One region of the Martinezella lusitana genome, then DNA from elsewhere that is predicted to be linked to it. Evidence: predicted binding sites of a transcription regulator. Region 1 holds the regulator's gene; each other region holds the start of a gene.
What was found. The regulator LexA, encoded in region 1, represses DNA repair genes until DNA is damaged. The targets are predictions, from matches to a motif close to TGTTCNNNNTGTGTTCNG.

Region 1 (3,281 bases):
GCATTGGTATCCGGCTATTCGCTCTGGACGCGGCGGCGGCATCGGGAAAGCATTTTTTCCCGGTTTCGGGTCATGCGCCCGCTGCTTTTCGTCTCGCGTTTCTTCGGCGGCATATTGTCGACCTCCTTTCTCGGTGGCGCGTCGACGGCGATCTTTTCGATCGAGCATTTCCACCGGTTGTCGACCTATGGTCTCGCTGCCAACCTGGCTGCCATGCCGATCGTTTCCTTTATCGTCATGCCGTTCGGAATGGCCGCGATGCTGCTGATGCCGTTCGGTCTCGATGGATGGTTCTGGCAGATCACCGGCGAGGGGCTGGACCTCGTTATCATCATCGCCAAGACTGTTGCTGCCTGGGGTGGCAATATTCCGTTCGGCCGAATGCCGGTCTGGCTGTTCCCGACATTCATTGCCGGCTTCGTATTGATGACTTTGCTGAAGACTTGGCTACGGCATACGGGCGTGTTGCTGATGATTGGCTCGGTTGTTGTCGCCGCACTTGTTCCGGATGTCCGAAAGCCTGACTTGATGATTTCCGAGGATGGCACCTTGGTAGCCTTGCGGCGGGACGATGCTTTGACGAGCAATCGCGAAAAGCCGCCTGACTTCATCTTCGAGCAGTGGCAAAGGGCACTGGCCATGACCGATCACCGGCCGCCGACAATGCTTCCACCCGACAGCCAACTCCCCAAGATCAGCAAATCGGACAGGAACCGCCGCCTGACTGCCGATGAGCAGAACGCTGTCCGCAAGGCGATGGATGCGGCATTGGATAAAGCGGGGGAGGGTGGCTTTGCCTGCCAGAAACGGGCATGGTGCGTGGCGGTGCTCAGCAATGGCGAGATGCTCGTCACAATCGAGGATGCGGCCTATCTCGCCCCGGCCTGTGACACCGCCAATATCGTCGTCACCCCTATCCGTCTGCGACTCGATCGTTGCCGCTCGGGTGCAATGCTGTTTACAGGGGCTACGTTACAGCGAACCGGGTCCATCGAAATGGATCTTAGTGCCAACAAGCCGATCGCCACGACCGCATTTGAAACTCTAGCGCGGCCATGGAATCTGCATCGCGGCTATGATTGGCGAACGGGCACATTCGGAGCGCCGATTGTGCCCGCGTCACCAGCTAGTGATAACGACGGATAAGGCCGACGAGCTTGCCTTGCACCTTGACGCGATCCGGCCCGAAAATACGGGTCTCATAGGCGGGATTGGCCGCCTCGAGCGCTATTGAGGCACCCTTGCGGCGGAAGCGCTTCAATGTCGCCTCTTCATCGTCGACCAAGGCGACGACGATATCGCCGGGATTGGCGGTCGTGCTGTTGCGGATGATGACAGTGTCGCCATCGAAGATGCCGGCATCGATCATCGAGTCGCCCTTGACCTCGAGCGCATAATGCTCGCCAGAGCCAAGCATGTCTGCGGGGACGCTGATATCGTGAGTGTTGTTCTGGATCGCCGAGATCGGAACACCGGCAGCAATGCGGCCCATGACCGGCACGGATACGGCGCTATTGTTCTCGTCGTTCGCCGGCTTCGCAGGGGCGGGCGGCTGTACCGGCTGGGGCTTGCCCAGGCTGCCCTCGATGACGCTCGGCGAGAAAACGCGGCGCGGCTGCAGGCTCGGACTATAGGCTTCCGGTAGCTTGATGACCTCCAGCGCTCGAGCCCGATTCGGCAGGCGGCGGATGAAGCCGCGCTCTTCCAGAGCCGTGATCAAACGGTGAATGCCGGACTTGGACGCAAGATCCAGCGCATCTTTCATTTCATCGAAAGAAGGTGGAATACCGGACTCCTTCATCCGTTCGTGAATGAAGAGAAGCAGTTCCTGCTGCTTGCGTGTCAACATCGTATTTGAACCCCAGAATCGTGAAGGTATCGTGAAACAAATCCAGAACGAACACTATATGTTCCATATGTGTTCCGCAAGTCCCTAATTTTCGATGAATGTTTTGTGGGCGTGTTAAATAAAGCAGAACATAACAGGTCCCCCGTAGGCGGAACCGTGGAGTATTCCGGCGCTAGTCAATGGAAACATATATGGAAGTCGGCCATGGTCGATTCTGCGGGAATGGGAGCCGGCTATCGTTGCATGACTACTGAAACCCGGAGGACTTGCGGCTTCCGCGCAGTCGCAAACTATTCGACAATAAGCCTTCTTTTTGCGATCCGCCTGGTTTTTAGACGCCGCGCTTTCATCTTGAATTGAACCGCGGAAGGGCGCAAACCTGCGGCATACATGAAGGAGGAAGCCATGGCCTTATCGCTGCATCCGCTGGATCATCTCGTTTTGCCAACGGTCAATATCGCCATGGCGCGGGAGCGGCTTGGCAAGCTCGGCTTTACCGTTGCCGCTGATGCCCGCCATCCTTTCGGCACCGAGAATGCCTGCGTGTTCTTTTCCGACAAGACCTATCTGGAGCCTCTGGGCGTTGCGTCGCATGAGCAATATGAAGCGAGTATCGAGGAGGGCAATGTTTTTGTCGCTCGCGATCAGGCCTACCGTTTTCGCGTCAGTGAGGAAGGTTTTTCGGCCGTGGTTTTCGGCACTGAGGATGCGGCCGTCGATGATAAGCGCTTCCAGGCGAACGCCATGTCGGCCGGGAGCATGCTGGATTTCGAACGGCCGATGCGCATGCTGGACGGCTCGGAAACGATCGCCGGCTTCCGTCTCGCTTTCGCGGCCGATCTGCGGTCGCCGGATTTCTACGCTTTCTGCGCGCAGCGGATCAATCCCATACCGGCCGATCGCAGCGCCCTGGAACGGCATGCCAACGGCGTGACTGGCATTGCACAGGTCGCCCTGTCGACGCCGAAGCCGGCGGCATTCCGGGGTTTCTTCGAACAGGTTGCAGGTGGACCGAAGATATCGGAGCATTCCTTTGGGCTGACGATCGAGACGGCGAATGCCCGGATCGAGGTTCTGACCCCGGAAGGCATGGAAGCCTTTTACGATTTTCCTGTGCCGGCGGGCGATCCCGGCCTTCGCGCGCGCGCAATCCTCTTCAAGACACACGATCTTTCCGTGACATCGTCGCATTTGGCTGCTAACGGCGTCACATACACGCGTAAGAACAATCGTATTCTGGCAAAGCCCGCCCCCGGACAGGGCGCGTTGTTTGCCTTCGAGGAGATAGCATGAGCACGAATTCCGAAGTGATCGTCGGCGAGGGCGCATCCAAGGTTCTGTTTTCCAATACCGCCAAGCTGTCGCTGATTGCCGGCCCCTGCCAGATGGAAAGCCGCGATCATGCCTTCATGGTTGCCGGTGTGCTGAAGGA
Region 2 (3,281 bases), 1.1 Mb from region 1:
GGCGCGAAGCCTCTATACCAACGCCACCGCCTTCCTGGCGCTGGTGCCGATGGCGATCTGGGGCGGCAGCGCCGTCTCCAGCTTCGCGATCCCGATGGTGTTCGGCATACTTGTCGCCGGCGCCTCTTCGATCTTCATCGCAGCGCCGATCCTGCTGTTCCTCGGCGACTGGCGCCGTCGCCATGCCAAGCCCGCCGCTAACGACGCGGCACCGGCAGACGCCAAGGCCGGCAAGGACAACAAGCAGATCCCGGCCGCCAAATAAGCAGCGGAATCAATGAGGACATGCCCGGTTTCCGGGCATGTCCAATCAGCCTTGAGGCTGGAACGGCCCAAGATTTAGGTTCTCGGCAATTCTGGACGGAAAACCGCTAGATAGACGGCATATGCAACGGCAGCCCGGGACGCGGCGCCGTTATTTTCTCCAAAGCACCATTTTCATGCTCGCTAACGAGCATATATTTGCCGTCCGGGGTAAACGCGATTTTGCTCGGCCGCGTGCCGTCGGTGCGGATATGGCCGGCGACCTTGCCCGCGGGATCGACCATGCAAATCTCGCCATGCCCGTAGATTGCGCAATAGAGCACGCCGCTGCGGTCGAAGGCCATGCCGGCCGGCCCACGGAAGGCATCGACGGCGGGCACCGGCATCACCTGCGCGAATAATTCCGGTCGTCCTCCGACGATTTGCCGATGGATTTTTCCGGTCAATGTCTCGCTGTAATAGAGCAATCCATCCGGACCGAACGCTACGCCGTTGGCATAGAGCAAGCCGGCCGCAAGCACCCGCAAGACCCGACCGTCCGCCGGATCGATCTGGTAGACGCGACCATTATACGCAGCCCGGAAGAAATCGGAATGGACCTGGCCCCCTTCGAGCAGTTCGGTGATACGGATGCCGGAATCGATCATGTAGAGCAGACCGTCGGGACCGAAAGCAAGATCGTTTGGATGAAGAAACGGACCGTCAGCGCCGCCTTCGATAACCTGTAGCGTGCGGCCTTGGAAAGAGAGCCGGACAAGGGAGTTTTCCGGGCCGCCAGCCACCCAGAAACAGTCATCGCCATCGATCGCCAGCCCGGTCGGTCGGCCACCGAGCCGGTAGATCTCGCGACGCGCGACGCCTGCCTCGATCACCGTCAGGCTGCGGCGGCTATCGTCCATCTCCACAAGTGCGACACGCCCGTCGGGCAGGGCCACCGGCCCTTCAGGCAGACGCAGTCCAGTGGCGAACGTTTCGTTCATGCTCGGGAGCCCTCATTCAGCGCATTCCAAAACCCCAAAATCTTGCGTCATATTAGTAGGTAAGTACTCCAAAAGCCGTTTTCGAGGCGGAGTTCATTAAATCTACGCGGGATTCACACAGGCAAGATCACATCCCTGTGCAGATTCGGCCGATCTTGACAGTCTTCATCAATTTGGAACATTCGTCGAACATTCGGATATTATTGCGACCATGATTCGCTACCGATTCCGCATTCGTACGCCTGCCGTGCGAAGCCTTCAGGAGAGCCCATGAGCGCCGCATATCTGGAAAAGCTGAACCCGGAGCAACGGCTTGCAGTGGAGCACGGCACGACCGTCGAAGGCAGCCATATTGCCGGGCCGCTGCTGGTGATTGCCGGCGCCGGCTCCGGCAAGACCAATACGCTCGCCCACCGCGTCGCGCACCTGATCGTCAAGGGTGCCGATCCCCGCCGCATCCTGCTGATGACCTTTTCCCGCCGGGCTGCTGCCGAGATGGGCCGCCGCGTCGAGCGCATCTGCCGCGAGGTGCTGGGCGCCAATGCCGGCGTCATGGCTGACGCGCTCGCCTGGACCGGCACCTTCCACGGCATCGGCGCGCGGCTTCTCAGGGACTACGCAGAGCAGATCGGCCTCGACCCGGCCTTCACGATCCACGATCGCGAGGACAGCGCCGACCTGATGAACCTCATTCGGCACGATCTCGGCTTCTCCAAGCTGGAAAGCCGCTTCCCGACCAAGGGAACCTGCCTTGCCATCTATTCCCGCGCCGTCAATTCGGAAGCGCCGCTGGAAGAGATGCTGCGCGATTTCTTCCCCTGGTGCGCCAGCTGGGACAAGCAGCTGCGCGATCTCTTCGCCGCCTATGTCGAGGCCAAGCAGGTGCAGAACGTTCTCGATTACGACGACCTGCTGCTCTACTGGGCGCATATGCTGCACGAACCGTTGATCGCGGAGGATATCGGTGGCCGCTTCGACCATGTTCTGGTCGATGAATATCAGGATACCAACCGGCTGCAATCGTCGATCCTCCTGGCGCTGAAGCCCGATGGCCAGGGGCTGACGGTGGTCGGCGACGATGCGCAGTCGATCTATTCCTTCCGCGCCGCGACGGTGCGCAACATTCTCGACTTCCCCACTGCCTTCACGCCCGCCGCCAATATCGTCACGCTCGACCGCAATTACCGCTCGACGCAGCCGATCCTTGCCGCCGCCAATGCGGTGATCGACCTTGCCTCAGAGCGTTTCACCAAGAACCTGCGCACGGAGCGGCAGAGCGCCGAGCGCCCACGGCTGGTGACGGTGCGCGACGAGGCCGATCAGGCGCGTTTTGTCGCCGACCAGGTGCTGGAAAACCGCGAGAGCGGCGCGAAGCTAAAACAACAAGCCGTGCTGTTCCGCACCTCAAGTCATAGCGGACCTCTGGAAATCGAGCTGACCCGCCGCAACATCCCCTTCGTCAAATTCGGCGGGCTGAAGTTTCTCGACAGCGCCCATGTCAAGGATATGCTGGCCGCCCTTCGTTTTGCCCAGAACCCGCGCGACCGCGTCGCCGGCTTCCGGCTGATGCAGCTCCTTCCCGGTGTCGGCCCCTCGACCGCGCAGCGCGTGCTCGACCATATCGGCGAGGAACCCAGCCCGATCGCCGCCCTTGCCGAGTTTCCGCCACCGCCGCGCTCGGGCGAGGACTGGACGAACTTCGTTGCGACCATGCAGGAGCTGAAGAGTGGCAAGGCCGGATGGCCGGCGGAAATCGGTCTCGTACGCCAATGGTACGAGCCGCATCTGGAGCGGGCGCATGAGGATGCCTCGACGCGGCAGGCCGACCTGATCCAGCTCGAGCAGATCGCCGGCGGCTACGGCTCGCGCGAGCGCTTCCTCACCGAACTGACGCTCGATCCGCCGGATGCCACCAGCGACCAGGCCGGCGTGCCGCTGCTCGACGAAGACTATCTCATCCTCTCGACCATCCATTCCGCCAAGGGCCAGGAATGGACGAAGGTCTTCCTCCTCAATGCCGTAGACGGCTGCATCCCG
Region 3 (3,281 bases), 520 kb from region 1:
GGACCGTGGTGTCGCCGAGGCCACGTTTCGGCGTGTTGACGATGCGCTCGAAGGCGAGATCGTCGGCCGGCTGGCAGACCAGGCGGAAATAGGCCATGGCGTCGCGGATTTCGAGGCGTTCATAGAAGCGCGGGCCGCCGACGACGCGGTAGTTGAGACCGAGCGTGACGAAGCGATCTTCGAATTCGCGCATCTGAAAAGAGGCGCGCACCAGAATCGCTATGTTGTTCAGCTTGTGTTGATTGCGCTGGAGCTGCTCGATCTCCTCGCCGATGGCGCGGGCTTCCTCTTCGGAATCCCAGGAGGCATGCACCTGCACCTTGATGTCGTCGGGGTCGGAGCGGTCGGTGAACAGCGTCTTGCCGAGGCGGCCTTCATTATGGGTGATCAGGTGCGCGGCGGCGCCGAGAATGTGCTCGGTGGAGCGATAGTTGCGCTCCAGCTTGATCACCTTGGCGCCGGGAAAATCCTTTTCGAAACGCAGGATATTGTCGACTTCCGCGCCGCGCCAGCCATAGATCGACTGGTCGTCGTCGCCGACGCAGCAGACGTTCTGCAACTCGCCCTTCGGCCGCTGTGCGAGCAGCCGCAGCCACATATATTGCGCCGTGTTGGTGTCCTGATACTCGTCGACGAGAATGTAACGGAAGCGCTGGTGATAGTCCTTCAATATATCCGGATTCTGCCGGAACATATTGATCGGATGCAGCAAAAGATCGCCGAAATCGCAGGCATTCAGCGTTTTCAGTCGCGCCTGATAGGCGAAATAGAGCTCGCGGCCCTTGCCGTTGGCGAAAGCGCGAGCGTCGCCCTCGGGAATATCGGCTGGGCTGAGACCCTTGTTCTTCCAGGTGTCGATCATTCCGGCGAATTGCTTGGCCGGCCAGCGCTTGTCGTCCAGGCCCTCGGCCTGGATCAGCTGTTTGATCAGGCGGATGACATCGTCGGTGTCGAGAATGGTGAAGCTGGAGGAGAGGCCGACCAGCTCGGAATGACGGCGCAGCAGCTTGACGCCGATCGAGTGGAAAGTCCCGAGCCAGGGCATGCCTTCGACCGCACCGCCGACAAGCAGGGCGACGCGCTCCTTCATCTCGCGGGCCGCCTTGTTGGTGAAGGTGACAGCGAGGATTTGGCTGGGGAAGGCGCGGTTGGTGGAGAGGATATGGGCAATACGGGTCGTCAGCACCCGCGTCTTGCCGGTGCCGGCGCCGGCGAGGACGAGAACCGGCCCGTCCAGCGTTTCGACGGCTTCCGTCTGTTCCGGATTGAGGCCGGTGAGATAGTCGGGCCGCCGTCCGCCGTCGCGTGCCGCCATGGCGCGGGCCGCAATGCCGCCGCCTACGATGGCAGGGCCAGGTGCGGGAGCAGGTTGGCGCGGAACCAGGTGTTCCGGCTCCTCGTCGAAGAAGGGAATGTCGTCATGTCCGATGGTCATGCGGCTCAATGTAATGATTCTGCCCTGAAAGGCAAAAGAAACGGCCCGAAAACAGAACAAAAAGTGCACATTCACAGGTGCATCGGGGTTATAGAGAGGCTATTCCCGCGCCTGAACGGAGATGTGCAGATGCGAATGAAATGCCTCGTTGTCCCCGCCAAAATTACAACTTCGTCATAATGCGCGGCAAAGCTTGCCGCATATGTTCAAAAAAACGATAGTGCAACAAATAGGCACAATCCTGCGTTATATCGCCGCTTGCCCGATACTTGGCCTCAGTCAGTGCGCTTGACGTGACGAGGCCATACCAAACTGATGACGCGATTTCATCGCCTCTGACACAATGAGCCGGAGACGTACATGACCGCCTGGAAACAGCTTTCTTTGTTTTTTCTCCTGCTAGCGGCGGGCATTGTCGCGGTCGTGGCTTTCGTGCCCGGTGCAGCCGGCCTGCTGCGGGGAGCTGGCGTCCCAGAATCCGTCGTGGGGGCTGTTGCGCCTGGCGAGGGTGACAAGGGTGAGAAGGTAGCGAGTGGCGGTGCGCGGCGTGGCGTCGATACGCCGTTGGTGGTGACCGAGGCTGTGGTCAGCGGCGTGGTCAACGATCGCCTGAGCGCCATCGGTACCGGCGATGCCATCCGCTCCGTCGTCGTCATGCCGCAGGCAACGGGCACGATCCGCGAAATCCTCATCAAGTCAGGCGATCATGTGAAGCAGGGCCAAGTGCTGGCCCGCCTCGATGATGACGAACAGATCATCGCTCGCGGTCAGGCAGAGGTGGCGCTGAAAAGCGCCGTCGAGAAGTCGCAGCTGTATCACACCATCAAATCCAGCGTGTCGCGCATGGATGTCTTCGACTCGGAGATCGCCGAGCAGGGTGCCAGACTGGCGCTGCAATCGGCCGAGCTGGCGCTGAAGCGCCGGGATATCGTCGCGCCGATCGACGGCATCGTCGGTATCGTGCCCGTCGTCATCGGCGACAACGTCACGACGACGACCAGCATCGTCACGCTTGACGACCGCTCGGAAGTGCTGGTCGATTACTGGGTGCCGGAGCGGTTCGCCAATACGGTCAAGGTCGACCAGCCGGTGGAGGCGACGTCGGTGGCGCGGCCGGGACGGTTGTTCTCGGGTGTGGTCGAGGCGGTCGACAACCGTGTCGATGGCGCCAGCCGGACATTGCGGATCCGAGCCCGTATCGACAATGCCACGGACGAGTTGCGCGCCGGCATGTCCTTCAATGTCGGCATGCGCTTTGCCGGCGAGACCTATCCCTCCGTCGATCCGCTGTCGGTGCAGTGGGACGGCGAAGGTTCCTATGTCTGGCGCGTGGTCGAGGCCAAGTCGTCCAAGGTGCGCGTCAGTGTCGTGCAGCGCAATCCGGATGCGGTGCTGGTTCAGGCCGATCTCAAGGACGGCGACCGGATCGTCACCGAGGGATTGCAGCGCGTGACTGAGGGCGGCGCCGTGCGCTTTGCCCGTGAAGTTGCCGAGGCCACGGAGGCCGTGACGCAATGATGGGGCACGACAAGGACACCGGCGATGGGGCCGAGACCGGCGCAGGCTCCGGCAAGCAGGCTTTCACCGCGCTTTTCGTGCGCCGGCCAATCCTGGCGCTGGTCCTCAACACGCTGATGATCGTTGCCGGCCTTGCCGCCTATTTCGGCGTCGAGGTGCGTGAACTGCCCGATGTCGACCGTCCGGTGGTCACCGTGCGGACCATGTTTGACGGAGCTTCGCCGCAGACGGTGGATCAGGAGCTGACCAAGGTCATCGAAGGCGCGGTTGCCCGCGTCAGCGGCCTGAAATCGGTCTCGTCGAGTTCATCCTTCGGCCAGAGCCGTGT

Region 2: HB780_RS28730 (ATP-dependent helicase) is a predicted target of LexA. The motif match lies at 1,419-1,436, and genes of this name have one in related genera.
Region 3: HB780_RS17785 (ATP-dependent helicase) is a predicted target of LexA. The motif match lies at 1,488-1,505, and genes of this name have one in related genera.

The regions. Positions count from the first base shown of each region.
Region 1 is NZ_CP050308.1:297,054-300,334, forward strand. Features, by position in the region: gene HB780_RS15255 (ComEC/Rec2 family competence protein) at 1-1,146, shown strand, start outside; gene lexA (transcriptional repressor LexA) at 1,127-1,849, opposite strand; gene HB780_RS15265 (VOC family protein) at 2,255-3,142, shown strand; gene kdsA (3-deoxy-8-phosphooctulonate synthase) at 3,139-3,281, shown strand, end outside.
Region 2 is NZ_CP050308.1:3,111,113-3,114,393, reverse strand. Features, by position in the region: gene secD (protein translocase subunit SecD) at 1-265, shown strand, start outside; gene HB780_RS28735 (SMP-30/gluconolactonase/LRE family protein) at 372-1,244, opposite strand; gene HB780_RS28730 (ATP-dependent helicase) at 1,515-3,281, shown strand, end outside.
Region 3 is NZ_CP050308.1:819,216-822,496, reverse strand. Features, by position in the region: gene HB780_RS17785 (ATP-dependent helicase) at 1-1,435, opposite strand, end outside; gene HB780_RS17780 (efflux RND transporter periplasmic adaptor subunit) at 1,796-2,953, shown strand; gene HB780_RS17775 (efflux RND transporter permease subunit) at 2,950-3,281, shown strand, end outside.